Regions from separate parts of the Mesorhizobium sp. B2-3-13 genome, predicted to be linked through region 1. Evidence: predicted binding sites of a transcription regulator. Region 1 holds the regulator's gene; each other region holds the start of a gene.
What was found. The regulator PhoB, encoded in region 1, activates phosphate uptake and scavenging genes when phosphate is short. The targets are predictions, from matches to a motif close to TGTCATNNANCTGTCAT.

Region 1 (7,314 bases):
GCCGATGACGGCCGCGGCAATGACGAGCAACTCATCCAATGTTCCAAGCACATTGGTGGCCGAGTTCTGCCGGGCCGACGAAATGGCGGCGGCGATCGTGGCCAGCACGCCCATGATCATGAACACCTTCATGGTGATCCAGCGCGTGTTGATGCCGGCGAGGTTGGCCGCTTCCGGATTGCCGCCGATGGCAAAGACATAACGGCCGAAACGGGTGCGTTTTGTGATGAAGGTCATGACCAGACCGACGGCGACGGCCATCAATACCGGTATGGCGATGCCGTGGGCGATGAATAGCCCGCCCTCCGGCACGGTGATGTTGTTGGCGGCCGCGTACCGGTTCACGATGCCGATCGGCCACGGATAGGAGTTGGCCAGCCACACCGCGCCCATGATGACGGCACAGGTGACGACGCCGAGCAGCGTCTCGGCCCAGATCGGCCGCAGCGGGAAGCGGAACCGCTTTCGTTGCACCCGCCCGTTGAACAGCGCAAACACGACGGCCAGGCAGGCGACGATGCCTACGACCCAGCTCCAGGTCGCACCGATCGATCCGGCCGGTCCGCCGCCCATCAGCTGGAAGGTGGCGTCGAGCGGTGCCACCGTCTGGCCGCTGGTGACCCACCAGGCGGCACCGCGCCAGACCAGCAGGCCGCCCAGCGTGACGATGAAGGCCGGCACTTCGAGATAAGCGATGACGAAGCCCTGGAAGGCGCCGATCAAAAGGCCGAGCGCCAGGCCGATGACCAGTGCCAGCACCCAGATCCATGGATTGCCGAGTTCAAGCCCCACGAACCGGACCAGGAAATGCACCTGGGCAAAGCCCATGACCATGCCGATCAGGCCCTCGGCGGAACCGACGGACAGGTCGATGTTGCGCATGACGATGACCAGCACCATGCCGCAGGCCATGATTGCGACCGCGGACGTCTGCACCGACAGATTCCACAGATTGCGCGGCGTTAGAAACGTGCGGCTGTCGAAATCGAACGGATTGACGCCAAGACGCAAGCTCGAAATCACATGCAGCGCGACCCAGATCAGCAGCAGGGCGCCGATCATGCCGAGCATACGGGTGTCGATCTCGGTCGCTTTCAGGAACCGGGCAACCGCGCCGAGTTCCGAGGCGCGCGCGGTATCGGCCTGCAGGTTGGACGTCGTGTCGGTCATGATTTCCTTCAACCGGCTGGCCGTCTGACACGGATGCCGAACCCAGCCTAGAAGCTATCCGCGTGATGCGGAAACACAAATCTTTTTGAGAAAACGCCGCGGCTTGGGGGCCGCGGCGCCTTCATTCTTCAAGCGGTCAAACTCAGTTGCAGGCCGCGACGCTGCCGGCGGCGACGCCCGCGCAGACTTCGTCCTTCTTGATCCAGCCGGCGTCGATGACGAGGTTGAGATTGTCCTTGGTGATGGCGACCGGGGTCAGGAACAGCGACTTGACGGTGTTGCCGCCAGGCGTCGTGAAGTCCTTCGCGCCGGCGATGTCGGTCATCTTCTTGCCGTCGGCGAGCTGCGAGGCGATCTCGGCGGCGTTCTTGCCGAGTTCACGCGCATCCTTCCACACCGACACGGTCTGGGTGCCGAGCGCGATGCGGTTGAGCGCGGCGTGGTCGCCGTCCTGGCCAGAGACCGGCACGGTGCCGGCGAGCCCCTGCGCCGTCAGCGCCGCGACGACGCCGCCGGCGGTGCCGTCATTGGCCGCGACCACGGCGTCGACCTTATTGTCGTTGGCGGTGAGGAACTGCTCCATGTTCTTCTGGGCGTTGGCGGGCAGCCAGCCGTCCGTATAGGCTTCGCCGACATTCTTGATCTTGCCGCTGTCGATGGCTTCCTTCAGCACTTCCATCGAGCCCGAGAACAGGAAGTCGGCATTCGGGTCGGCACCCGAGCCCTTGATGAAGACGTAATTGCCTTCAGGCTTCACCTTGAACACCTCGCGAGCCTGCATGCGGCCGACTTCCTTGTTGTCGAAGGTCAGGTAGAAGACGTCCTTGTTCTCGATCAGGCGGTCATAGCCGACGACCGGAATGCCCTCGTCGAGCGCCTTCTGCACCGCTGGGCCGATGGCCGAAGCATCCTGCGCCAGGATGATCAGCGAATTGGCGCCCTGGGAAATCAGGCTTTCGACATCGGTCAGCTGCTTGCCGGGATTGGACTGCGCATCGGCGGAAATGTACTTGTCGCCCGCGGCCTCGATCGCTTTCTTCATGGCGGCCTCGTCGGTCTTCCAGCGCTCTTCCTGGAAATTCGACCACGAAACGCCGATGACCTTGTCCTTCGCCTGCGCCACCGACGCCAGCGTCAGCGACATGGCGACACCCGCCAGGATGGCGACTGTGAATCTCTTCATGGTATATCCTCCCTGCGCCGCGTATGGCGCGACCAAACTGGCCCGAAGGCCGGCACAAAGGCCCTATTTTTTCGAGCCTCGAAAAAATACTGATCCATCGTCGGAACACTGTCAACATCGATTCTGATGGATTTTGAGGTGCCGGGAGCCTTTTTTCGAGTCCCGCAATAAATAAATGACAGCTCCTGCCGCATCTGCCAGTATTCGGCCCATTGCCGGAGAGGTTCGAGGGGGTGTCAAGAACCGCGGCGACGGGGAGGATGTGGGAAGCATGTCGGTCGGAATCCGCCACGACGATCTGCGCCGGCGCAACCGCGCCATGGTGATTGCAGCCGTGCGTCAGGGTGGTCAGCCCTCGCGCACCGAGATCGCCGCCACCACCGGCCTCAGCCACTCGACCATATCGGCGATATCAGCCGACCTGATCGACGAGGGTATCCTGACCGAAGGCAAGCCGAACGAAGCCGGTTCACTGAAACGCGGCCGGCCGCAGGTTGGCCTTGGCCTCAACCCCGAGGCCGCGGCTGTGATGACCGTGGTGCTGTCGCTGAATTTCCTGTCCGTCGCCGTCATCGATTATTCCGGCCAGGTGGTCGCCGAGGAACAGCGACGGCTGGACACGCTGACCATGTCGCGCGAGGCGCTGATCGGCGAATGCACGGCAATAGTGCGGCGGCGCCTCGAGGACCCCGATCTCGACGTCCGCAGTATTGCCCGCATCGCGCTGGCGATCCAGGGCATCACCGACAGCGAGGCGCGTGCGATGCTGTGGTCGCCGATCACGCCGCAGACGAACATTCCCTTCGCCGACATACTTGAAGCCGAGTTCGGCATCCCCGCCACCATGGAGAACGACTGCAACATGATGGCGGTGGCGCTGCGCTGGCGCGACCCCGAACGCTACCGCGACGACTTCATCGCCATCCTGCTCTCGCACGGCATCGGCATGGGCCTGGTGCTGAAGGGCGAGCTGTTCACCGGCACGCATTCATCGGGAGGCGAGTTCGGCCACATGATCCATCGCCCGGGAGGCGCGCTCTGCCGCTGCGGACGGCGCGGCTGCGTCGAGGCCTATGCCGGCAACTACGCCATCTGGCGCAACGCCAGGCAGCTTGGCGAGGACGCCGAACCGGTCGCAGATGTCAGCGATGCGCAGATGCGGACACTCGCCGCGACGGCAAGGGAGAAAGACGGACCGGAGCGCGAAGCCTATCGCAAGGCCGGCGAAGCGCTGGGCTATGGGCTGGGCAGCCTGTTCGCGCTGATCGATCCCGCACCCGTCGCCATGGTCGGCGTCAGCGCCGCCGCCTTCGACCTGATCGAGCCGGCCTTGCGCGAGGCCATCGGCCAGACCGCCGGCGGCCAGCATTCGGAATCGATTTCCTTCGACACCGAGCCGAACGAGCTGCCGCTCATCCGCGAAGGTTGCGCTATGCGCGCATTGACCTTCGTGGACCAGGAGATTTTCGCGCCGGGCGTGCTGGCGAGGCCCGGCGTTCCGGGCAAGAATGTAGCCTGATTTCAGTCTTCGCGGATCGCGTAGCCGGCGCCGCGAATGGTGCGGATCACGTCCGGCATACGGCCGTTGTTGACCGCCTTGCGCAGCCGGCCGACATGCACGTCCACGGTGCGTTCATCGATATAGATCGTCTCGCCCCAGACATTGTCGAGCAGCTGGCTGCGCGAGAACACGCGGCCGGGATGACGCATCATGAATTCGAGCAGGCGGAACTCGGTCGGTCCGAGCCGGATCTCGCTCTTCTTGCGATAGACCCGGTGCGATTCCCGGTCGAGCACGATGTCGCCGACCTTGAGCACGCTGGACAGCACTTCCGGCTTGGCGCGGCGCAGCAGCGCCTTGACCCGGGCCATGAATTCCGGTGTCGAGAACGGCTTGACCAGATAGTCGTCGGCACCGGTCGAGAGGCCGCGCACGCGGTCGCTCTCCTCGCCGCGCGCCGTCAACATGATGATCGGCAGCCTCTCGGTCTCGGACCGCATTCGCAGGCGCCGACAGAGTTCGATGCCGGAAACCGCCGGCACCATCCAGTCGAGCACCAGGAGGTCGGGCACGTTCTCCTGGAGGCGGATCTCGGCTTCGTCGCCGCGTGTCACCACCTCGACCTGGTAGCCTTCCGATTCCAGATTGTAGCGGAGAAGCACGCCGAGCGGCTCCTCGTCCTCCACCACCATGATGCGTGGCGCGATCATCGATTGATCATCCCTGCCGTCAAGCCGCCGGCACCGACATCGCCGTCTCGTCCTGCTTCGGACGGTTGGCGGGCAGTTGCGTGCCGGTCAGCACATAATACGCATTCTCGGCGATGTTGGTCACGTGGTCGCCGATGCGTTCGAGATTCTTGGCGCAGAACAAAAGATGCGTGCAAGCCGTGATGTTGCGGGGATCCTCCATCATGTAGGTCAGGAGTTCGCGGAACACCGAAGTGTATTTGATGTCGATGCGTTCGTCGTCATTCCTGAGCTTGGCGAGGGCGGCGGCATCGCCTGCCGCGTATTCCTCGACTACCCCCTGCACCTGGATCAGCACCAGCTGCGCCATGGAATCTATCGAGTGCGACAGATCGCGCGGGGTGGCGGTAAGGCCGACGGAGCCGACGCGCTTTGCAATGTTCTTGGCAAGGTCGCCGATGCGTTCGAGATCGCCCGCCATGCGGATGGAGCCGACGACATGACGCAGATCGTCGGCCATCGGCTGGCGCTTGGCGATCAGGGTGATGGCGCGATCGTCGAGTTCGCGCTGGCGCGCGTCCATGATGGCGTCGTCGGAGACGACGCGCTGTGCCAGCGCATTGTCGGAATTCAGCAGCGCCTTGGTGGCGCCGCCGACCATCGTGCCGGCAAGATCGCCCATGTCGCTGATCAGCTTGCTGATCTGTCCGAGATCCTCGTCGAAGGCTGCGACTGTGTGTTCGGCCATGATCCTGGTCCTCGTATGCGTGAGATCAGCCGAAGCGGCCGGTGATGTAGTCCTGCGTGCGCTTCTCGCGAGGCGACGTGAAGATCTTCTCGGTCTTGTCGAATTCGACCAGCTCGCCCAGATACATGAAAGCCGTCTGCTTCGAGACCCGCGCGGCCTGCTGCATGTTGTGGGTGACGATGACGATCGTGTAGTCGGCCTGCAACTCGTCGATCAATTCCTCGATCTTGGCGGTCGACAATGGGTCGAGCGCCGAGGCCGGCTCGTCGAGCAGGATGACCTCCGGCTTCACCGCCACGGTGCGGGCGATGCAAAGCCGCTGCTGCTGGCCGCCCGACAGGCTGAGTCCGCTGGCATTGAGCTTGTCCTTGACCTCGTTCCACAGCGCGGCGCGCTTCAGCGCCTGCTCGACACGGCCGTCCATCTCTGCCTTGCCGATCTTCTCATAGAGCCTGACGCCGAAGGCGATGTTCTCATAGATCGACATCGGGAACGGCGTCGGCTTCTGGAACACCATGCCGATCTTGGTGCGCAACAGGTTGAGATCCTGCGAGCGGTCGAGAACGTTCTGGCCGTCGAGCAGCACCTGACCCTCGGCGGTCTGCTTGGGGTAGAGTTCGTAGATGCGGTTGAAGACGCGCAGCAGCGTCGACTTTCCGCAACCCGACGGTCCAATGAAGGCCGTCACGCTGCGCTCGGGCAGCGACAGCGTGATGTCTTTCAGCGCCTTCGACTGGCCGTAGTAGAAATTGAGGTTCTTGACCTCGATCTTCGCCTTGGCGGCCGCCTCGGTGGCAATCGTCATGTCTGGAGACAACATCTGGCTCATTTGTCCTCTCTGCGTCCGGTCAGGCTGCGCGCGAAGATGCTGAGCGCGAGAACCGTCAATGTGATTATGAGTGCGCCGGTCCAGGCCAGTTGCTGCCATTCCTCGTAGGGGCTGAGAGCGAACTGGAAAATGGTGACCGGCAGGCTGGCCATCGGCGCGTTGAGGTTGCTCGACCAGAACTGGTTGTTCAGCGCCGTGAAAAGAAGCGGCGCCGTCTCGCCGGAAATGCGGGCGATGGCCAGCAATATGCCGGTGACGATGCCGGACATCGCCGCGCGGTAGGCCACCGAACGGATCACCACCCAGCGTGGCGCGCCAATCGCCGTGCCGGCCTCGCGCAAGGCGTTCGGCACAAGGTTGAGCATGTCCTCGGTGGTGCGCACCACGACGGGGATGACCAGGATGGCCAGCGCGACGGCGCCGGCGATGGCGGAGAAATGCCCCATCGGCCGCACCATCAATTCGTAGACGAACAGACCAATGATGATCGATGGCGCCGACAGCAGGATGTCGTTGATAAAGCGTACCACGGTGGTGAGTTTCGAAAAGCGGCCGTATTCGGCCATGTAGGTGCCGGCCAGCACGCCGATCGGCGTGCCGACGACGATGCCGATGATGGTCATCACGATGCTGCCGTAGATGGCGTTGAGCAGGCCACCGGCATCACCGGGCGGCGGGGTCATTTCCGTGAACACCGAGAGCGAAACGCCCGACAGACCCTTATAGAGCAGCGCGCCGAGGATCAGCGCCAGCCAGGCAAGGCCGATGCCGGCGGCGATGACGCAGAGCGTCATCATCACGCCGTTCTTGCGCTTGCGGCTCTGGTGAAGCGATGCGGCTGTCGACATCGGTCAGACTCCGGTACGGGCATCGATGCGCATCAGCATGTACCGGGCGATGGCAAGGATGAGGAAGGTGATGACGAACAGGATCAGGCCGAGCGCCACCAGCGAGGAGGTGTAGAGATCGCCGACGGCTTCGGTGAATTCGTTGGCGATGGTTGCCGAGATCGTCGTTGCCGGCGCGAACAGCGAGGCGCTGATCCGGTGGGCGTTGCCGATGACGAAGGTGACCGCCATGGTTTCACCGAGCGCACGGCCGAGAGCAAGCATGACGCCGCCCATGATGCCGATGCGGGTGTAGGGGACGACAACCCGGCGTGTTACCTCCCAGGTCGTGCAGCCAATGCCGTAG
Region 2 (7,314 bases), on a different contig from region 1:
ACCAGGATCGGAATGCCGCGAATGGTGTCCGAGAAGATGCGCACCGCCCAGCGCAGCGGCATTGGCCCGTAGACCAGGCCAACGCCCAGCAGGACGCCGGCGATGAGCGACAGAACCACGACCAGCAGCGAGACCCACAAGGTCACGGCGAAGCCTGCGGCAAGGAAGGGCAGTGCGTAGAGGATCTGGCTCAGCATGTCAGCGCGCCGCCCTGAACCGGCGCTCCACGAGCCGCAGTCCAAAAAGCAAGATGTAGCCCGTCACCAGATACATGGCGGTGGTGACCAAGTAGACCTCGACGATGCGGAAGGTGTTGAAGTTGATCCACTGGGCGCCGAAGGTGAGTTCCGGCACCGAGATGACCGAGGCGATCGAGGTGTCCTTGAACAGCGAGATGAAGGTGTTGGAGAGCGCCGGCAGCGTGATGCGCAGCATGGTCGGCAGGCGCACATGAAGCAGCCTTTGCCAAGGCGTCAGGCCGATCGCCTTGCCGGCGTCGAGCTGTCCGCGCGGGACAGCCTCGAGGCCCGAGCGAAACACCTCGACCAGATAGGCGCCGCTATAGACCGACAGGGTCAGCACAAATGAGGTTGGTGCGCTGTAGGCCAGGTCGACCACGGTCGGCAGGCCGTAGAAGACGAGATAGACCAGCAGGATCAGCGGCACGTTGCGGATGAATTCGACGTAAGCCGCGATCACCGCCCGCACCACGCGTCCGGCCGAGACATACCAGACCGCGAGCACCAGACCGATGACGACGCCGATGGCGATCGAGATCACGGCAAGTTCGAGGCTGAGCAGCAGGCCGCCCCAGAGCTTGTCGAAATGCCGCCAGATCAGGTTGAAATTGAGGGCATAGCCCATGCATCCGCCTCGGTGTGAAGGGCGTCGAGTCGATTGCGGAAGGACTGGAATGCCGCCCTTCCGCAATCCGGGATCAGATGACCGGGAAGCCGGGGTGACGCGCCGGCGGTTCCTGGCCGAAATAGTCCTTGAAGGCTGCGTCGTAGAGCGCTGATTCATGGCCGAACATGGCGATGGTGAAGGTCTGGTTGACGAAGGTCAGCCAGTCGAGATCGCCTTGCCGAAGTGCTGCGCCGTAAAGCATCGAATACCAGCTCTTGCCGGCATCGAAATACTTGTCGGGATTGCGCGAGGCGAGCCAGCGAACGGTGGACAGGTCGACAGCGGCAGCGTCGGCGCGCTTGGATTCAAGCGCCTGCAGCACGTTGGCCTGAGTGTCGATCTGCAGCACCTGCGCCTGTGGCAGGGCGTAGTGGACCGAGCTTTCGGCGTCGACATTCTGCAGGATGGAAATCCGGGTCGCCGAACCGCCGGCGAGCAGCTTGTCGAAGGTCTTGTTCTCGGCGGTCGGCAGCGTCAGCAAGGCAACGCCCTCGACATAGTAGGGTCGGGAGAAATTGATCAGCTGCGAGCGCTGGGCCGTCATGGTCATGAACTGGATGGTGATGTCGACCTTGTTGGTGGTGACGTTGGGAATGCGCTGCGCCGGATCCTGCATGACGAACTCGACCTTGGTCGGATCGTCGAAAAGGCCCTTGGCGAGGATGCGGCCCATGGTGATGTCCATGCCGACCAGTTCGCCGGCATCGTTCTCGAAATGCCAGGGTGCGTTGGTGCTGCCGGTGCCGACAATCAGCTTGCCGCGGTCGAGCACGGTGCGCAGCAGGCTGTCGGATGCGGCTTGCGCTGCGGCCTTCTGGGCATCGACGGTTGCCAGAACGCCTGCCGTCGCAAGTCCCGCCATTCCCAATTTCAGAAAATCACGTCTTCCGGATGTGTCGTTCACGGCGACCTCCTTTCGTGTTGTGTTCCCCTATGCACAGGCCATGCACGCGACAGCGACTATCAAAGATTGTCCCTTACAAGAGACGCATGTATCCTGTACAAGACAGATACTAACACCGGGAATCGACAATGCAAGATGGTAGTGTTTTGGCTGTTTCAGCCGACGAGAAGACGCCGGGCTCCCGTGAAAAGGGTCTCAACCGGGTCCTGGAGATCCTGGAGTTTCTTCACACGACGCAGCGTGCGATCGGCATTGGCGATCTCGCCAAGGGGGTCAATGCGCCGCGTTCGACGACCTACACGCTGGTGCGGTCACTGGTCGATGCCGGGCTGCTGGAAATGGCCGGCGATGGCAACCGCGTCTATTTCGGCAAGAAGCTCTACCTCTACGGAATGGACTATGTGCGCGGCAACGACCTGTTGCGGCGCGGGCGCCAGGAGGTCGATCATCTGTCGCGCGAGACCGGCGAGACCTCGGAACTGTGCATGCTGCAGAGCGGCCGTTACACGATCGTCCACTCCAGCCCCGGCACCAGGCCGTTCCGCATCAGTTCGGCCACCGGCCTGCAGATACCGCTGCCCTGGACCGCCTCGGGCCGGCTGCTGCTTGCGGGGCTGGATAGGGCAGCGATCGAAGCCATGGTGTCGGACGACGATCTCGTGCTGCCCGACGGCCGCAAGCTGCGGCTCGAGGATTTCATCGCCGACATCGCAAAGGCAGGGGTGACCGGCTACTGCGTCACCTCGGGTCTGGTCGACGCCTATACGAAATGCCTCGCCGTGCCGGTCTTTTCAGCGCCAGGCAAGGTCGAGGCAACGATGTGCCTGGTGGTTCCGATCGACACGTCGGAGGAGCGGACCGCCGATCTCATCGGCCTGCTGCGCGGCCGCGCCGCCGGGCTTTCGATTGGCGGATAGGCGGAAAGTGCCGGCGAGCGCGGGCCGGTTCCGTCTCAGGCGATGATGTCTGGAATGATCTTGTCTTCCAGCTTCATCAGCCGGTCCTTGAGGGCCAGCTTCTTCTTTTTCATGCGCTGGATCTGCAGCGGGTCGCAATTCATGGCGATCATCGCGTTGATCGCGGCATCGAAATCGGCGTGTTCCTGCTTCAGCCGGGAAAATTCGAGGCGAGTATCGGCCTGTTCCTGATCGGACATTCTCTACCGTCTGCACGTCTGCGGCGCCCAAAACTGGGCTTGGTTGGGCGGGGGCGGCAATTTCTGCCACCGGCGCGCAGCCCATATCACATTTCACGTTGTCGTGGAATGCTACCACGCAGCATTCGACATCGCTGCCTGATGGTGGCACACTGTCATTGTGCCGTCACAGATGCGACCTGCGGTGGACGTGCCTTTGACGGCTGCAATCGAGGAAACCATGAAAGGGAGAACCAATCATGTCTCTTGCATCCCATCTTGATGAGTTGCAGCGGAAACACGGCGACATCGAACGCGAAATCGATGACGCGATGAACCACCCGTCGGTGGACGATCTCGACATCGTAAATCTCAAGCGACGCAAGCTGGCACTCAAGGATGCGATTGAGAAACTGAGGGCGCAACCAACCTCGCATTGACGCTCACCTGACATAGCCGCTCACCACTGGCGGTCTTCCTTGCCGGCGGCACCTGCCGCCGGTGCAGTGGTTTTAATTTCAGCGATTCCATAAGTCGAAGCTAATATCCTTCAGGCTCATTTGTGCCCGGCCGCCGTCAGGTCGGCGTGCTGTTCACCCCCGGCGGGGATCAATTGCTGCCAGTGGCGACCTGTCGCCATTGACAAGCCACCTTTGCTCCTCCACCTCATGCCCGGACTTCAGCGCATCGGACCCGGCTTGTGCGTCCAAGCGGACGCACGGGCTTCAGAGAGACGCATAGCGCTCCAGAGAGACGCATGGCGCTCCAGAGACAAAAGGCTGCCGGCATGACCGGATATTTTTCCTTTCCTTTCCCCCGCCGCACCTCGGTCGGCGTCGATGTCGGCGGTGTGGTCGTCGGCGGCGGCGCGCCCGTCGTCGTACAGTCGATGACCAATACCGACACGGCCGATATCGACCAGACGGTCGCGCAAGTCGCGGCGCTGCACCGCGCCGGTTCCGAGATCGTGCGCATCACCGTCGACCGCGACGAGAGTGCGGCCGCCGTGCCGCGTATCCACGAACGCCTGTTGCGGCTCGGCATCGATGTGCCGCTGGTCGGCGACTTCCATTATATCGGCCACAAGCTTTTGGCCGACCATCCGGCATGCGCCGTGGCGCTGGCCAAGTACCGCATCAATCCCGGCAATGTCGGCTTCAAGGACAAGAAGGACCGGCAGTTCACCGATATCGTCGAAATGGCGATCAAGCACGACAAGCCGGTACGCATCGGCGTCAACTGGGGCTCGCTCGACCAGGAACTGTTGACCCGGCTGATGGACGACAACCAGGACAACGGTTTCCCCCTGACCGCGCAGGAAGTCACGCGAGAAGCGATCGTACAGTCGGCGATCCTGTCGGCCGAGATGGCCGAAGAGATTGGCCTTAGCCGCGAAAAAATCATCCTGTCGGCCAAGGTCAGTGGCGTGCAGGACCTGATCGCCGTCTACACCGAACTCGCCACCCGTTCCAATCACGCGCTGCATCTCGGCCTCACCGAAGCCGGCATGGGCTCCAAAGGCATCGTCGCTTCTTCCGCCGCGATGGGCATCCTCCTGCAGCAAGGCATCGGCGACACCATCCGCATCTCGCTGACGCCGGAGCCCAATGGCGACCGCACCCGCGAGGTGCAGGTGTCGCAGGAACTGCTGCAGACCATGGGCTTCCGGCAGTTCGTGCCGATCGTCGCGGCCTGCCCCGGCTGCGGCCGCACCACCTCCACCGTGTTCCAGGAACTGGCGCAGAACATCCAGGCGGACCTGCGCAAGAACATGCCGGTGTGGCGTGAGAAATACCCGGGCGTCGAGAACCTCAAGGTCGCCGTGATGGGATGCATCGTCAACGGCCCGGGTGAGTCCAAGCATGCCGATATCGGCATTTCGCTGCCCGGCACCGGCGAGACGCCGACCGCGCCTGTCTTCGTCGACGGCAAGAAAGCGGCGACGCTGCGCGGGCCGTCGATCGCGGCGGATTTCGAGAAAATGGTCGCCGACTATATCGAACAGAGGTTCGGTCAGGGCGGCAAGGCCGCGGCAGAGTAGCCAGATGCGGCGTTTCCCGTGGGCGGCGCTGATTTTCCTGTGCGGCATGGCCTGGTCGACGCTTGCCCAGGCCGATCCACCGCAATCGGCCAAGCAGCGGCTGATCGAGAAGGTCTGTAACCTGATCCAGGCGCATGCCGACCAGAACGGCCTGCCCCGGGATTTCTTCGCCCGCCTGATCTGGAAGGAAAGCCGGTTCGATCCCAACGCCGTGAGCCCTGTCGGCGCCGAGGGCATCGCCCAGTTCATGCCGGGCACCGCCAAGATGCGGGGGCTGGAAAATTCCTTCGATATCAACCAGGCGATCCCGGCGTCGGCTAGATATCTCGCCGAAATGAAGACCAGCTATGGCAATCTTGGTCTGGCTGCCGCCGCCTACAATGCCGGCGAGAGCCGGGTGTCGCGCTGGCTGAATTCCGGCGGCTTCCTGCCGATGGAGACGGAAAGCTATGTCTTCGACGTGATGGGCGAGCCGGTCGACAAGTTCACGGACCGGGCCTATGCCGGAAAAGTCGAGCCACTCGACGGCAAGCTGGATTTCGCGGTCGCCTGCCGCAAGCTGCCGGTGATCATGTCGAGAACGGTGGCGATGGCCTCGATCAACATCAAGCCATGGGGCGTCCAGGTGGCGGGCAATTTCCGCCGCAGCGCCGCGATCAGCCAATGGCTCAGGGTGCGGGGCCGTTTTCCGGCCCTGCTTGCCGGGCATGATCCGGTGGTGAGCCGGGTGCGCACGCCGATCGGCCGGCGCGGCATCTACGCCGTCAGGATCGGGATCGACGACCGAACTGCGGCCAATGTCATCTGCCAGAAACTGCAAAGCGTCGGTGGCGCCTGCGTGGTGGTGCGCAACCGGTAAAGGCCTGAAGACGGCGCCCGTCGCATCCAGCAACAATTTCAGCTATAGGGCGGCCACCATCTCTCCTTGGGCAGCAGCCCTGTCATCGCGAGCGCCCATGTTCGACGGATACATCATCTGCTGCACGCCCAGAACCGGCAGCACCCTGCTGTGCAAGCTGCTGGCGGCCACCGGAACGACCGGTGACCCCCACTCATTCTACCGGCGGCAGGATGTGTCGGAGTGGGCCGAGGATTGGGGACTGCCCGCTCGCGACACGATGGGCGAGCTTGAATTCCAGCTTGCCTATCTCAATGCGGCGATCGGTGCCGGCAAGGGCGATACTGAAATCTTCGGCTTGCGCCTGATGCGGGAGAACCTGGGCGAGCTTTCGGCGATACTCGACCGGATTTTTCCGGAGCTTGCGTCGGACAAAGCGCGTTTCGAGAGGGCTTTTGGCCGTGTCCTCTACATACACCTGTCGCGCGAAAACAAGCTCGCGCAGGCCGTCTCCCTGGTCAAAGCCCGGCAAACCGGTCTTTGGCATATCGCTCCCGACGGAACCGAAATCGAAAGGGTAGGGCCTGCCAGGGAACCTCACTATGATTTCGAGCGCATCAAGGGTGAGGTCGAAGAGTTGGAAGCCTATGATGGCGCCTGGAGCATCTGGTTCGCGCAACAGGGCATAGCGCCATTGCGGATCGGCTATGAGCACCTTGCCGCCGAGCCGGCCGTGGCACTGCTGCGCATCTGCGAAGCCCTGGGCGTCCGGGCACCGGATGTCCGGCATGTCAGGCCCGGCGTCGCCAAGCTCGCCGACGAGACGAGCCTGGACTGGATGCGCCGCTTTCATCTGGACGCAGCCGTCTGAGGCGTTGATGGGTGGTCAGGCGGTCTTGGCCACCACCGTCTCGCTGAGCCAGGTGCCGATCTTGGCGCCGAGGCGATCGGGCGAAACGGGCTTGGGCAGATAGTCGTCCATGCCGGCCTCGATGCACTTGTCGCGGTCGCCCTTCAGCGCATGCGCGGTGACGCCGACGATCGGGATGTGGCCGCCGGACGAAGCTTCGATCGTCCGGATGGCGCGTGTCGCCTCATAACCGTTCATTTCCGGCATCGAGACGTCCATCAGAACCAGCCTCGGGTGCAGCGACCGGTACATCTCGACCGCGGTGCGGCCATTGCCGGCGATGCGGTAGCTCAAGCCAAGCCCATTGAGGATTTGGCCGAACACCATCTGGTTCACGTCATTGTCCTCGGCGATGAGGATGTCGATCGGGCTGTTCGGCGCCGCATTCGATTCTGGCACTGCCGCGACCGGTACGGCCGGGCCACGGATAACCGTGAAGGCCGGCGGAGCCGGCTGGGGCATCGGTTGGACCGGCTCGCGAATGAACTGCGCCTTGCCGGCCTGCGAACGCGCCTTCTGGATGACCGAGATGACGGTGCCGAGCAGGACCGCCGACCGCGCCGGCTTGGTCAGATGCGCC
Region 3 (7,314 bases), on a different contig from region 1:
CTCCAGCAATTTGTTGATCTCGAACGCGAAAGAGAAGGCCGAGGCCGACCGCCAGATTGCTGGCCTCAGGATCAAGACTCCGACGCGCCATGCGTTGGCTTCCAGCCTATCCGGCGGCAACCAGCAGAAGATCGTTATCGGCAAATGGCTGGCGCACGGTGCCAAGCTGTTCATCTTCGACGAGCCGACGGTTGGCGTCGATGTCGGCACCAAGGCCGAAATCTACCGCCTGTTCAGCGCGCTCTTGTCGAAGGGCGCCGGCATCATCCTGATCTCGTCCTATTTGCCGGAGGTCTATGAACTGGCCGACACGCTGCACGTGTTCCGCCGCGGCAAGCTGGTGGCCACGCACGGGTTCCACACCGCCGATCACGAGGACATTCTCACACAGGCGCTCGCCGAGAAACAAGAAAAGCTGGGAGGAAAGACATGAGCACCGAGGCGATTCCTGCCGAAAAACCGAAGCGCAATTACAACGCCCTGTTCGGACTGACGCTGCTGGCGCTGCTGGTGCTGCTGTGGGTCATCCTGTCGTTGTCCACATCGAGCTTCGCGTCGGCCAACAACATCTCGAACCTGCTGCGTCAGGGTTCGATGATCGCCATTTTGGCTGTCGGCCAGACCTTCGTCATCATCACCGGCGGCATCGATCTGTCCGTCGGCGCGGTGGTCGGCTTCGCAACCGTCATCGCCGCGATGCTGATCAATGCCGGCGTCCCGGTCTTCCTCGCCATCCTGCTCACCTTGCTGGTCGGCGTCGCCATCGGCCTCTTCCATGGTTTTGGCATCGTCAAGATGGGCCTGCCGCCCTTCATCATCACGCTGGCGACCCTGACGTCGCTGCGCGGCATTGGCCTCTTGATGACCAACGGCAATTCGATTTCGATCAACAATGATGCTTTCCAGGAATTCTCGCGCAACTCCTTCCTCGGCGTTCCCAATCTGTTCTGGATGGTCCTGCTGGTCGGCATACCCGCCTATATCTTCCTGCATCACAGCCGCTGGGGCCGGTACCTGTTCTCGGTCGGGTCGAACGCCGAGGCCTCGCGCCTGTCCGGCGTCAACGTCCAGCGCACCATCTTCATGGCCTACACGCTGTCGGGTCTCTGCGCGGCCTTCGTCGGCGTGCTCTTGGCTTCGCGCATCGGCATCGGCAATCCGACGCAGGCCGAAGGCTGGGAATTACAGGCGATCGCCTCGTCGGTGATCGGCGGCACCTCCCTGTTCGGCGCGGTCGGCTCGGTGCACGGGCCGCTGCTCGGCGCCTTCATTCTCGCCACCATCAATAACGGCGCCAACCTGCTCAACGTCAACGCCTTCTGGCAGCGTGTCATCACCGGCGTGCTGATCATCGTCATTGTCTATTTCGACGGCCTGCGCCGCCGCGGCGGCAAGTAGTCAACGAGCCGAAAAACGATCTCCGGCCCGGTATCAAAACGGGCCGGCGTTTTCGTAAACCCAAAATGGACTGAAACATGAAAGCCGTCGTCTGCCGCTCGCCCGGCGAACTCATTCTGGAAGACCGTCCGGCTCCCGGCTCGCCGCCTCCCGGCTGGGCACTGGTGGCGGTCAGCCATGTCGGCATCTGCGGCACCGACTACCATATCTTCGAGGGCAAGCATCCGTTCCTCGCCTACCCCCGCATCATGGGCCATGAGGTGTCTGGCACCGTCGTCGAAGTCGGCGAAGGAGTCGGGCTTGCGGTCGGCGAACCGGTCATCATCAACCCGTATCTCTCCTGCGGCAAATGCATCGCCTGCCGGCATGGCAAACCAAATTGCTGTGTCAGGATCGAAGTGCTCGGCGTGCATCGCGACGGCGCCATGTGCGAACAGATCCTGGTGCCGGCTGAGAATCTCTATCCCACAAATGGTCTGTCGCTCGCCGACGCCGCCGCCGTCGAATTCCTGGCCATCGGCGCGCATGCCGTGCGCCGCGCGCGTTCCGAGCCCGGTGCACGCACGCTAGTCATCGGCGCCGGCCCGATCGGGCTTGGCACCGCCATCTTCGCACGCATTGCCGGGCTCGAGGTGACACTTCTCGACATGAGCTCCGAAAGACTGGTCTTCGCGGCGAGTGAGCTCGGCTTTTCGATTCTCGACGGCTCGCAAGCACCCGTGTCCGATCTGGTGCGTGATGCGACCGGCGGCGAAGGCTTCGACGTGGTCTTCGACGCCACCGGCAACACCCGGTCGGTGCAATCGGCCTTCGCCCATGTCGCGCATGGCGGCACGCTGGTGCTGGTCAGTGTCGTCAAGGACGACATCGTCTTTTCCGATCCTGAATTCCACAAGCGCGAAATGACATTGGTCGGCAGCCGCAATGCGTTGCGCGCCGACTTCGATCATGTCGCCGCCTCGATCCGCAATGGTGCTGTGCCGCTGGCCAAGCTCGTCACCCACCGCACCACGCTGGCCGATACGCCAGGGGATCTCGCACGCTGGGCACACGAGAAGTCGGGCCTGATAAAGGCCGTGATCGAGATCGGATAGCCGGGGCGTTATAGCGCCGAGAGCTTCAGCTCCACTCGCTCGGCCGGAAAACGCGATTCGGAAAACTGGATTGGCTGGCCGTCGGGCGTGACGTTGACGGCCACTGTCACCAGCACGATGGCGCCCGGCTGCAGATCGAGATCGGCGAGATCGGCGGCGTCCGCATGGCGCGCGGACAGCGAGGTCGATTGCCTGAGATAGTCGTCGATACCGAAACGAGCGAGCGACGCGGTGATCGAACCGGTTTGCGCGATCGCCTTGTCGATGCCGGCAAAGCGCTTCGCCTCGAACCATGCAGCAGCGCGCGACACCGGCCGTCCGTCGGCCTCGCCGCGCGTTTCCAGCCGGATTACCTCGGCACCCCGGGCAAGGCCAAGCCCCTCGGCAACGCGCTGGCTGGCAGGCTCGACCGAGAAAGCAAGCAGCACGATGTGCCGTTCCGAGGTCTGCCCCTGCAGCCCCGCAGAGAAGCGCGTGCGCGCGCCGATCGGATAGGACAGCCGCTTGCGCGACAAGACGAACGTGCCGCGCCCCTGTTCGGCCCGCAATACGCCCTCCTGTACGAGGGCCGATATGGCGCTACGCACGGTGTGACGATTGACGCCGTAGCGCTCCGCCAGCGCGACCTCGGGCGGCAGTGCGGCATTTTCGGCGAAATCGCCAATGGCAATCGCTTGCAAGATCCTGTCGGCGATCTGGCGCCAAAGTGAGACGCCGCTGCGCCGCTCGATGGTATCGGCCGCTTGCCCGGTCATGTTTTTGCCTCCCGGCCTGTCACGCACCCGTCATGGACTCGCGCTAGGTAATATGTATAATTTGTATAGTTGTCTATATCAATAGACAAATCCAGCGGAGAGGAAATTGGCGATGCGAGGACAGGAAGCCCGCGACCAGGCCGAGCGCAAGGCCGCCATGGCCACCTTGGCGCAATCGAGCGGCGACGACATCGTGCGGCTCTGGAACGAGTCCGGCCTGCCTTCGCAAGCCGAGCTTCTGCGCGGTCCCGAGACGGGCCTGGTCACGCTGCGTGGCCGCATCGGCGGCGGAGGCGCGCCCTTCAATGTCGGCGAGGCGACCGTCACTCGTGCCACTGTCCGGCTGCCATCCGGGCAGGTCGGCCATTGCTACACGCTTGGCCGCGACAAGCAGAAGGCGAAGCTGGCAGCCATCGCCGACGCGCTCTGGCAGGACCCTGCCCGCCGCACCGAGGTCGAGACCAGGCTCATTGTGCCCTTGCGCTCGGCTCTGACCGCTGCCCACGAAAAACGCCGCGCCGAGACGGCGGCAACGAAGGTGGATTTCTTCACCATGGTTCGCGGAGAAGATTGATGGATATCGCTGCGCAATCGATCGAGGGCGGTTTCGCCGATCCGGTCTTCAACGCCCAGACGGTGTTCCGGGCCGTCATGGATGCCATGGCGCGGCCGGGCAGCTTTCAGCCCCTATCGGCACTGGCCCGCCCACCGGCTCCGCTCTCGGCCACATCGGGCGCCGTAGCACTGGCGCTGTGCGACAACGACACGCCGCTCTGGCTCGACCCTGCCCTGCATGCCTCCGCGGCGATCGGGTCCTGGCTTGGTTTCCACACCGGCGCGCCGCTGGCCAACACGCCGGCCGACGCGCATTTCGCGTTTGTCGCCACGCCGGCCGAGATGATGGCGCTCGACGGTTTTTCGCAGGGCACGCAGGATTATCCCGACCGATCAACGACGCTGATCCTCCAGGTCGGAGATCTCACTTCAGGGACCCCGCTGTTGCTGGAAGGCCCGGGCATCGAAACCAGCGTCACGATCGCGCCGGCACGGATGCCGCGCCATTTCGTCGAGCAGTGGAAGCAGAATATCAGGCGCTTTCCGCGCGGCGTCGACATCATCCTCGCCACATCGGACGGCATAGCCTGCCTGCCGCGCACGACGCGCATCAAGACTATGGAGGCTTGAAGAATGTATGTCGCGGTAAAAGGCGGCGAAGCCGCAATTGCCAACGCTCACAGCCTGCTTGCCGACCGCCGGCGTGGCGACCGCTCGGTGCCGGCATTGCGCCTCGACCAGATCGTCGAACAGCTGGCGCTCGGCGTCGACCGGGTGATGAGCGAAGGCTCGCTCTATGACCGTGAATTGGCGGCACTCGCTATCGTCCAGGCGCGGGGCGACATGATCGAGGCGATCTTCCTGGTGCGCGCCTACCGCACCACGCTGCCGCGCTTCGGCTATTCCAGACCGATCGACACCGGCACAATGCTGGTTGAGCGGCGTGTGTCGGCGACCTACAAGGACCTGCCCGGCGGCCAGTTGCTTGGTCCCACCTTCGACTACACGCACCGCCTGCTCGACCCTGAGCTCGCCGCCGGTGCCGATGTCGCCGAGCCCTTGCGGCGCGAGACGGAAGCCCAGGCGATGCCGCGTGTCTCGGCTATCCTTGCCCGCGAAGGCCTGATCGAGCCCGATGGCGACATGCCTGGGGATCATGTTCCCGGCGACATCACCCGCGAGCCGCTGGAATTCCCGATGGCGCGCGACATCCGCCTGCAGGCACTGTCGCGCGGCGACGAGGGTTTTCTGCTGGCCCTCGGCTATTCAACGCAGCGCGGCTATGCCCGCAACCATCCATTCGTCGGCGAGATCCGCATCGGCGAGGTCGAGCTGGAGCTCGACGTTCCCGAACTGCCCTTCGCGGTGCCGCTCGGCACGGTGCGCGTCACCGAATGCCAGATGGTCAACCAGTTCAAGGGCTCGGCCAAGGCGCCGCCGCAATTCACCCGTGGCTACGGTCTCGTCTTCGGCCAGAGCGAGCGCAAGGCGATGGCCATGGCGCTCTGCGACCGGGCGCTGCGCGCCTCCGAACTCGGTGAGGACGTCGTTGCCGCCGCGCAGGACGAGGAGTTCGTCATCTCGCACTCGGACAATGTCCAGGCCACCGGCTTCGTCGAGCACCTGAAGCTGCCGCACTATGTCGACTTCCAGGCCGAGCTCGACCTCGTGCGCCGCATGCGCGCAGAGTACGAAGCCCGCGAAAATCCAGCGAAGGTCGAAGAGAAGCGGGAGGCGGCGGAATGACCCTAGCCGCCGCTATGCCCACCATCGGCGCCGCCACTATCACCAGCGCTGTAGTGGCCACTATGCGCCTCGTTGAACCCTTTGCTACCGGCAACAGTCTCGCCTTGCGCGCCTTCTTTCGGCGCGGGCAGAACCATGCGCCGAAGGACAAAGGCAACCGCGCCGACAAACACCAACAGGAGAATTCCGAGATGCATCCAACCCGTTTGGGTCATCCGAATTCGCCCCTATTTCCGCGTCTTGGACGTCAATTCAATAGCACAAAGCGGATGTGATCGCCATGACCGACATCGCCACCTACAACTTCGCCTATCTCGACGAGCAGACCAAGCGGATGATCCGCCGCGCGATCCTCAAGGGCATTGCCATCCCCGGCTATCAGGTGCCGTTCGCTTCGCGCGAAATGCCGATGCCCTATGGCTGGGGCACCGGCGGCGTCCAGGTTACCGCCTCGATCATCGGCCCCGACGACGTGCTGAAGGTTATCGACCAGGGTGCGGACGACACCACGAATGCCGTATCGATCCGCGCCTTCTTCAAGAAAGTAGCCAATGTCGCGGTGACCACCGATACCGCCACCGCCAGCATCATCCAGACCCGTCACCGCATTCCCGAGCACCCGCTCACCGCGGGCCAGGTGCTGGTCTACCAGGTGCCGATCCCCGAACCGCTCCGCTTCCTCGAGCCGCGCGAGACCGAAACGCGGAAAATGCATGCGCTGGAGGAATACGGCCTCATGCATGTGAAGCTCTATGAGGACATCGCCAAGCACGGCCGCATCGCCACCACCTATGCCTATCCGGTCAAGGTCGAGGGCCGCTATGTCATGGACCCATCGCCGACGCCGAAATTCGACAATCCCAAGATGCATCGCTCGCCGGCCCTGCAGCTGTTCGGCGCCGGCCGCGAAAAGCGCATCTACGCGGTGCCGCCCTTCACCGATGTGGTGAGCCTCGACTTCGAGGATCATCCGTTCGAGGTGCAGACTTTCGACCAGCCCTGCGCGCTGTGCGCGGCCGAAAATGTCTATCTCGACGAGGTCATCCTCGACGACCATGGCGGCCACATGTTCGTCTGTTCGGACACCGATTACTGCGAGAAGCGGCGTGAAGAGGGCCATCGCGGCCACCTTGCTCCCGAAACCCATCTTGCCCCAGAAAATTTGGAGCCGGCGCAATGACCGACGAACCGCTGCTGCGCGTCTCGGCGCTCTCCAAGTTCTACGGCTCGCGGGTCGGCTGCGACAACGTCACTTTCGACCTCTGGCCGGGCGAAGTCCTGGCTGTCGTCGGTGAATCCGGCTCCGGCAAGACGACGCTGCTCAACTGCCTGTCGACGCGGCTGCTGCCCTCCTCCGGCACCGCCAGCTACCGCATGCGCGACGGCCAGTTTCGCGAGCTCTACCGCATGAGCGAGGCCGAGCGCCGCTTCCTGATGCGCACCGACTGGGGCTTTGTCCACCAGAACCCGGCAGATGGCCTGCGCATGACGGTCTCGGCCGGCGCCAATGTCGGCGAGCGTCTGATGGCGGTCGGCGACCGTCACTACGGCAAGATCCGCGCTACCGCGGTCGACTGGCTGTCGCGCGTCGAGATCGAGGAAGACCGCATCGACGACGAACCGCGCGCCTTTTCCGGCGGCATGCGTCAGCGGCTGCAGATCGCCCGCAATCTCGTCACCGGGCCACGGCTGGTGTTCATGGATGAGCCTACCGGTGGCCTTGATGTCTCGGTGCAGGCCCGCCTGCTCGACCTGTTGCGCGGGCT
Region 4 (7,314 bases), on a different contig from region 1:
CCCCGCTCCGCGGGGCGAGGAAAGGGCAGATCTCAAATCGCCTTGACCAGCCGCAGCAATCCCAGCATCTCGATGTAGGTCCCCTCGCGAAAGGCGATGTAGACCGGCTCCTCGACGCCGTGGAAGCGGCGCTTGAATGCCGCCTGGCCCTGCAGGTTGAACCTGCGGCGGTTGACCCAGGGCGAATCGTAGGCGCGCTGGAAGGTGTTGCGCCAGAAGTCGCTTTCGGCAAATCCGCTGGGACCCACATCGACGAGCGGCGACAGGCCGAGTGTCACCACCGAAATCCCTTCCTCGCGAAACCGGTCGACGGCGAATTTGGTCAGGCCGATCTCGGCATGCGGCGAGGCATCGATATGCTTGCGCTTGAAGGCGGTGGTGTAGCCGATCACCTTGCCGCCAGCGAACATCGGATCGAAGTCGAGCAGGGCGACCAGGTCGCCATCGGGACCGTGCAGCACGAAACGGCGCATGTCGCTGCCGAGCTGATTGTAAAACGGACGGTTGAGGAAACCCATCTCCCATCGCTTGACGATGCGGTCGCCGCGCCAATTCTGGGAGAGCCGGGAGATCTCGTCGAGGTTGATCGTGCGTTTGTCCTCCTCGAACGAAAAGCCTTTCTTCAGCAGCCAGCGCTCGGAATAGCGCACCGTCTCGTTTCGCTTGCCGGAGAAATCATGGTCGGGCAGCGGCAGGCGGGTATCGATGCCCAGCCGGTTGACCTTGTAGCCGAGGCCGGCAAGGACCTGGGCGGTCTGTTCGCCGATCTGCACGAACCATGGGCCGCCGGCACTCTCGACGAAGCGTCTGATATAATCGGGCCGCTGCGCCGGCGCCGCCACCGGATCGCCGAGCGCGAAATGATGCTTCATCTTGGTGCCGAAGGCGATGTAGCCGTCGGCGTCGCCAAAATAGGAAAGTTTGTGCTGCACGGCGGTGGAATAGGCGAGCGAGAAGTCGCCATGGCGGCGAACCAGCGCCAGCCGCTCGACATGCGCCAGCGCCTGGCGCTCGACCTTGGGCGAGGCCCGCTCGAGGATGTTGTCGAAATAGATCCGCAAGGAGGGCATGGTCGAGATTCCGCGTGCCGTTTGTGGCGCGACGTGCCGGTCGACACGCAAGACGCGCCACGGCGTCTTGATTTCTCGCGGGTAGCCGAAATCGATTGCCGGTTTCGAATGCCCACGTCTGTGACGAGATCCCCAGCCCCCGGACCTCGAATCAATCACTTTGCCGCGACCTGATTATCGCCGATGCCGCCGATATGCCATATAGGGCTGGATGTATTCGGACAGAAGCGGGTAATCCGCTCCTGTCGTTGTTTTGGCCGCGGTACCGCGACCGGCAGTTTCCACCGGGCGGTGGAATGCTCCGGAGCGAGATCGCGCCTCGGCGCGGGGCCTTCGAAGATCGGCATCGAGTTGCCGTTCGGGACCTGCACGCGATCAAACTGTTACAACGGCCTGCGAGCCTTTCGGGGTTGCCGCAAGGGCGAACGGGATTCGAGAGTGAATGGCTGATACGACACCCGGGACGATGATGGAGCAGATAGTAGCGATCGAGCCGGCGATCGTCATTGGCGCCGGCGTCGCCGGGCTGGCTGTCGCGCGGGCTTTGATGAAGGCCGGCGTGGCGACGGCGGTCCTCGAGAAGGAAAGCCGGCTCGCCGAGCCCTGGCGCCGGCGCCACGAGCAGCTGCACCTCAACACCCACCGCGATCTCTCGGCGCTGCCCGGCCTTGCCTATCCCAAGGGGACCCCCGCCTTTCCGCACCGGGATGTCGTCATCCGCCATATGAACGATTTCCATGAGGCGAACCGTTTGCCGGTCGAGTTTGGCGTTTCCGCCGAGGCCATCATGTTCGCGGGCGACCACTGGATCGTGCGCACCAGCGCCGGCTCGCGCCTGGCGCGTCACGTCGTTGTCGCCACCGGCCGCGACAGGGAGCCCTACACGCCGCAATGGAAGGGCATGCGGGCGTTCGCGGGCCGCATCATCCATTCGGCGGATTTTGGCGACGCCCGGGCCTATGCAGGCAAGAAGGTCCTGGTCGTCGGCGCCGGCAATTCGGGCTTCGACGCCCTCAATCACCTGGCGGGCGTCGACACCGCCGCTGTCTGGCTGTCGGCTCGCAACGGTCCCGCCCTTTTGCCCAAGCGCGTCGGCAAGATCGCCGTACACCGCCTCTCGCCGCTCATGGCTCGCTTGCCGCTGCGCGTCGCCGATGCGGTTATGGCGGTGACGCAGCGCCTGGTTTTCGGCGATCTCACAAAATTCGGCATGCCGCCGGCACCCGCCGGCGGCGCCAGCCGCCTGACTTCGGACTATACCGCGATCGCCGCGGACGACGGCGCCGTCGATGCCATCAAATCGGGCAGGATCGTGGTCGTGCCGGCGATACGGGAGTTCACCCGCGATGGCGTCATCCTGGCCAATGGCAGCATGGTTGCTCCCGACATCGTCATAGCCGCGACGGGCTACCGTACCGGGCTGGAGCGCATGGTGGGCGATCTCGGCGTGCTCAACGAAAAGGGCGTTCCGCTCTTCAACGGCGGCCAGGCCGACCCGAAATGGCCCGGCCTGTGGTTCACCGGCATGCGGCCGAGCATCCGCGGCTGCTTCGCCAATGCCGCCATATTGGCCAGGGCGATAGCTGGGCGGATCGCCGGTCCCGGTCAACCGGGCACCTCACGCTGATTTCGGCTCCAGCCGCCGGAAACCGACAGCCTCGGTCAGCATCTCCTCGTCGACCATGCCGGCATTGTAGAGGGCGAGCAAGGTGAGAGCCAATTCACGCGCCTTGGCGGATTCGGGATGCGCTTCGCGTCGGCGGCAGGCCTCATCGAAGACACGTTGCAAGGTGGCCACTTCGTCAGGTTTGAGCAGGCCACGGTCGTAGATCGACTTGGGCATGGCGATGATCTCCTGGTCGCGATCTAGGGCGCCACGTGTAAATTGCCAATCTTTCCCGAGGCTTGAAGACAGTGCCACACAAAAAGAGGGGCTTCGGATGCCCGGAGCCTCTCTCGTTTGTCTCGCCCGACGTCAGATGGCGATCTTGCCGCCGCCCTGTTTGGTGATCGCCACGACCGCCGGCCGCACCGGCATGTCCGGCTTGAAATCGGGCCAGCGGGTCGACGGGTCCTCGTAGTAGGAGGGCCGGCCGAACGCATCCCAGTCCTCGCCGCCGTCACCCGGATGCTGGACGGCGACGAAAGCGGTCTGGTCGTCCGGCGCGAACAGCGGGCCGCACATTTCGGCGCCGATCGGCACCCGGAAGAACAGTTTCGAGGTCGCCCGCGCCGATCCTTCCGTGTCCACCGCCCACAGGCCGTCGGTGCGGCCGGTGGCCTTCGGGCCCTGGCCGTCGGTGGCGACCCACAGGCGCCCGGCCGAATCGATCGCGCAATTGTCGGGCATGCCGAACCAGCCATGGGCCGTCGTCGCGGTGGAGAAGGTGGCGCCGACATCGGCCACCGCCGGATCGCCGCATTTCAGCAGCACTTCCCACTTGCCCTTCGTGGCGGCGAAATCGCCGCCGTCCTCGACGATCTCGATGATGTGGCCGAAGGCATTCCCGGCGCGCGGGTTGGCGGCGTCGACCTGATCGGCCTTGCGCTTGGAATTGTTGGTCAGCATGACATAGACCTTGCCGTTGCCGGCATTGGGCTGGATGTCTTCCGGCCGGTCCATCTTGGTGGCGCCAAGCAGGTCGGCGGCGCGGCGCGTCTCGATCAGCACGTCGGCCTGGCCGGCAAAACCGTTTTCCGCCGTCAGCGGACCCTGCCCGAACACGATCGGCATCCATTCGACCGAGCCGTCCTCGGCGAATTTGGCGACATGCAGCGTGCCGTCGTCGAGCAGGTCCTTGTTGGCCGCGCGGTCGCCGGCGTTGAACATGCCCTTGGTGACGAACTTGTAGACATAGTCGAAGCGCTCGTCGTCGCCGAGATAGAAGACGACGCGGCCGTCCTTGGCGACGATCGATTCTGCACCCTCATGCTTGAAACGGCCCATGGCAGTACGCTTGCGCGGTACCGAATTCGGGTCGTTGACATCGACCTCGACGATCCAGCCGAAGCGGTTGGGCTCGTTCGGCTCCTTGGCGAGGTTGAAGCGGTCATAATGCGCGCCCCATTCATAGGCGCCTTCCGGTATGCCGAGGCGCTTGTAGTTGGCGGCTTCCTTGTGGCCCTCCGGCAGCTCGCCGGAGAAATAGCCGTGGATGTTCTCCTCGGCCATAACATAGGTGCCCCAGGGCGTGACGCCGCCGGCGCAGTTGTTGATCGTGCCGAAGACTTTCGTTCCGGACGGATCGGCATTGGTCTTGACGCGGTCATGGCCGGCGACCGGGCCGGACAGCGCCATCTCGGTGTTGGAGGTGATGCGGCGGTTGAGCTTGCCGTCACGCACCACCTGCCATTTGCCGCCGTCCTTGCGGATCTCGACGATGGTGCCGCCATGGGCGGCCATCTCGACATCGACCTGCTCCTTCGAGAGCGGCGCCACCTCGGCCGACTTCTTGCCGTCCTTCTCGACGATCTTGACGATGCCCGGGAACATCAGATGCGGGTTGGTGTATTCGTGGTTCACGACCAGCAGGCCGTGTTCCGCCGAGCCGTCGATCGCGACATAGCCGACATAGTCGTTGTTATAGCCGAACTGCCTGGCCTGGGCTTGCGCCGACTGCCTGGTCGGGTCGAATTCCGGCGAATCGGCAAACAGCGGATCGCCCCAGCGCAACAACACGTCGGCGTCGTAGCCCGGCGCGACATGGTGCTTGTCGTCGGTACCGGCCTCCAGCTCGTCGAATGTGAAGGCGGAGCCTTCCGCGGCGCGAGCATCGTCGGCGGCGATCATCGCCAGCGGGCTGACGGTGGCGGCGATCGCCGAGACGGCAAGCGAACCCTTGAGGAAGCCACGGCGCGAGAACCGCGCGGCGATAATCTCGCCCATCGTGCGGTTTTCGCTGGGATTGTTGGCTGGGCCTTCGTTTTCCTCGAGCAGGCTGGTGCGGAATCGGGCATCAGTGGAGCGATGTTCGGTCATGGGAGCCTCTGGCTGGATTTGGCTGGATTTTGTTGCCTGTTCGACCGCCTTACAGTCGACCGATCACATTTTCGTGACATCGTATGCGTGCTGCCGCTCCCTCACGATACCGGTTTTCACGCCGGGGCCTTGGGACTTTAGTCCAATCTTGCGCCTGCAAAGGTCCTGGGGGACAAACGCAACGGTCGGAGGCTGCTTTCGGTCACCACGTCTTTCGGCGATGTTGGTTGCACTGCAACGTTGGGGTGAGCGCGCCGGCTCAATCGACGGAGATCAGTATGCACGGATCGATTACGGCCCGTTGTTGTCGCCTGGCTCTGAGATCGGCGGCGCTTCTGGCGCTGACCGTCGCTCCCTATGGAATTGCCTTCCATGGATTCGTGCCTGGAATCGATGCCGCGACCGCACATGCCAAGGGTGGCGGAGACGGTGGCAATGGTGGCGGCAACGGCGGTAATGGCGGCAATGGTGGCAACGGTGGTGGCAGCGGGAATAGTGGGAATAGCGGGAACAGTAACGGGAATAGCGGCAGCGGGAACAACGGAAATGGCAAGGGCCAGCGCGACAAGAGCAGCGACAAGGGCAGCCATGTCAACGCCACCACCGGCGACGAGGTCGACGTGGACGGCAACAAGATTACAGTTCAGCACCCCGACGGTATGACGGAAAACATCGAGAACGGCCGTTTCAGGATGAAGGATGCGCTCGGCCGCACCATCATCGACCGCCCGGCCACACCGGCCGATGTCAGCCGTCTCAAGGCGCTGTGAATTTCGGCCCTGTGAATTCGGCCTTATGAATTTCGGCCTTGTGAAGCTGGTCAACAGGCAACGACCAGTTTCACACGTCACCTCCGCCGCCCCCCGGCGGAGGTGACCTCCTTTGCGCGGCGTTCCAAATGCTCCGAGGGCGTATTCCAGGAAAAAACGGTTTTCCCGCGAAAAGCGCGCAGCGCTTTCTCCTGGCGGAATTACGTATTTCGACAAAGGTGGCATATACCACTAAATCGATCAATCGGCTTGCCGGCAAACCGAGAGGCCATGCCTGCGATGCCTCGGCTAGGTCGAAGCAACAATTTGAGATAGAAGGAACAGGATTATGAGTGGACAGACAAAACAAGCAGACGCTGAACCGCTCTATGAGCGGTCCGCCTCGCGGTCGCGAAACTCGCGCATCATGAGGGCTGCTTCCGTGCGGTTTCGCACGCTGAGTTTCGACAGCACCCCCGTCATGTGGTGCTTCACGGTCTTCTCCTGCAGTTCCAGGCGCAAGGCAACTTCCTTGTTGCTCAGTCCCTCCGCCACCAGCCGCAGGATTTCGGTCTGCCGGCCGGTGAGTTGCCGCAGCCGGTCCGCCACGCCGTTGGCAGGCTGCAGGGACTGCACATCGGAAAGCAGCCGGGCCGACAACATCGGTGAAAGATAGCTTTCGCCAGCCGCCACGTTGCGCAGGATATCGGCAAGCGAGCGCGACCCAACGCCTTTGAGGACATAGCCGCGCACGCCAGCATTCAGGGCCTTGGTGACATCGCCATTGGCCTCTGAAACGGTCAATAGGACGATCTTCTGGGCGGGATGGTCGGCAAGGATGCTTGCAACCGCGGCCAGGCCGCCGCCCGGCATCGAAATATCGAGCAGCAATATGTCGGGCTGCATGGTCGAGACGATGCGTTCCGCGTCCTGCGCGGTCGCACCTTCTCCGGCTATCTCGAAGCCTCCGATCTCCGACAGGCTGCGGGTCACGCCTTCGCGGAACAGCGGATGGTCGTCGACAATGGCGATGCGAATGGCGTCCATTATGCTTGCTCCTCGACTGAAAGACGGATCACCAGCTTTGTGCCTTTCGGCCCGGTCAGGGTTTCGAACTGTCCGCCGATGCTTTCAACGCGCTCCCTGAGGCCGGCCAGCCCCAACCCCTCGGCCCGCGCCGGATCGAAGCCCGGCCCGCCATCCGACACCTCAACGAAAAGCCTGCCGTTTTTCATTCCTGCATGCACCGCCTGATCCTTGCCCCGCCCGTGGCGGTAGGCATTGTTCAGCCCCTCCTGCACGAAGCGATAGATGCTGATCTTCTCAGAAGCGCCGGGTTCGGGCAAATGTCCGGGCAGGGTGAGCCTCACCGACGTGCCCGTCCGGTGCTCATGTTCCTCGACGGCCAGCCGCAACACGTCCGCGGCCGCCGCCGTTTCTATCTGCGGCAGCACCAGGCCGGTGCAGATGCCGCGTATTTCGCGCATCGCGTCCTCCAGCGTCTTGCGGATCATGG

Region 2: FJ941_RS22670 (YdcH family protein) is a predicted target of PhoB. The motif match lies at 3,120-3,136, and genes of this name have one in related genera.
Region 3: phnF (phosphonate metabolism transcriptional regulator PhnF) is a predicted target of PhoB. The motif match lies at 3,265-3,281, and genes of this name have one in related genera.
Region 4: FJ941_RS16315 (PhoX family phosphatase) is a predicted target of PhoB. The motif match lies at 5,112-5,128, and genes of this name have one in related genera.

The regions. Positions count from the first base shown of each region.
Region 1 is NZ_VFVQ01000025.1:28,808-36,121, reverse strand. Features, by position in the region: gene FJ941_RS24760 (sugar ABC transporter permease) at 1-1,170, opposite strand, end outside; gene xylF (D-xylose ABC transporter substrate-binding protein) at 1,313-2,353, opposite strand; gene FJ941_RS24750 (ROK family protein) at 2,625-3,872, shown strand; gene phoB (phosphate regulon transcriptional regulator PhoB) at 3,875-4,564, opposite strand; gene phoU (phosphate signaling complex protein PhoU) at 4,584-5,291, opposite strand; gene pstB (phosphate ABC transporter ATP-binding protein PstB) at 5,317-6,120, opposite strand; gene pstA (phosphate ABC transporter permease PstA) at 6,117-6,968, opposite strand; gene pstC (phosphate ABC transporter permease subunit PstC) at 6,972-7,314, opposite strand, start outside.
Region 2 is NZ_VFVQ01000020.1:106,269-113,582, forward strand. Features, by position in the region: gene FJ941_RS22645 (amino acid ABC transporter permease) at 1-197, opposite strand, end outside; gene FJ941_RS22650 (amino acid ABC transporter permease) at 199-864, opposite strand; gene FJ941_RS22655 (transporter substrate-binding domain-containing protein) at 938-1,768, opposite strand; gene FJ941_RS22660 (IclR family transcriptional regulator) at 1,939-2,727, shown strand; gene FJ941_RS22665 (YdcH family protein) at 2,763-2,966, opposite strand; gene FJ941_RS22670 (YdcH family protein) at 3,206-3,385, shown strand; gene ispG (flavodoxin-dependent (E)-4-hydroxy-3-methylbut-2-enyl-diphosphate synthase) at 3,733-4,986, shown strand; gene FJ941_RS22680 (lytic transglycosylase domain-containing protein) at 4,991-5,845, shown strand; gene FJ941_RS22685 (Stf0 family sulfotransferase) at 5,943-6,695, shown strand; gene FJ941_RS22690 (response regulator) at 6,711-7,314, opposite strand, start outside.
Region 3 is NZ_VFVQ01000002.1:188,362-195,675, forward strand. Features, by position in the region: gene FJ941_RS03370 (sugar ABC transporter ATP-binding protein) at 1-433, shown strand, start outside; gene FJ941_RS03375 (ABC transporter permease) at 430-1,398, shown strand; gene FJ941_RS03380 (zinc-binding alcohol dehydrogenase family protein) at 1,476-2,492, shown strand; gene phnF (phosphonate metabolism transcriptional regulator PhnF) at 2,501-3,247, opposite strand; gene phnG (phosphonate C-P lyase system protein PhnG) at 3,360-3,821, shown strand; gene phnH (phosphonate C-P lyase system protein PhnH) at 3,821-4,432, shown strand; gene FJ941_RS03400 (carbon-phosphorus lyase complex subunit PhnI) at 4,436-5,548, shown strand; gene FJ941_RS03405 (hypothetical protein) at 5,545-5,823, shown strand; gene FJ941_RS03410 (alpha-D-ribose 1-methylphosphonate 5-phosphate C-P-lyase PhnJ) at 5,829-6,728, shown strand; gene phnK (phosphonate C-P lyase system protein PhnK) at 6,725-7,314, shown strand, end outside.
Region 4 is NZ_VFVQ01000012.1:128,071-135,384, reverse strand. Features, by position in the region: gene FJ941_RS16335 (phosphatidylglycerol lysyltransferase domain-containing protein) at 33-1,070, opposite strand; gene FJ941_RS29210 (hypothetical protein) at 1,226-1,417, opposite strand; gene FJ941_RS16325 (NAD(P)/FAD-dependent oxidoreductase) at 1,513-2,697, shown strand; gene FJ941_RS16320 (hypothetical protein) at 2,689-2,913, opposite strand; gene FJ941_RS16315 (PhoX family phosphatase) at 3,046-5,049, opposite strand; gene FJ941_RS28990 (hypothetical protein) at 5,328-5,819, shown strand; gene FJ941_RS16305 (response regulator transcription factor) at 6,186-6,848, opposite strand; gene FJ941_RS16300 (sensor histidine kinase) at 6,845-7,314, opposite strand, start outside.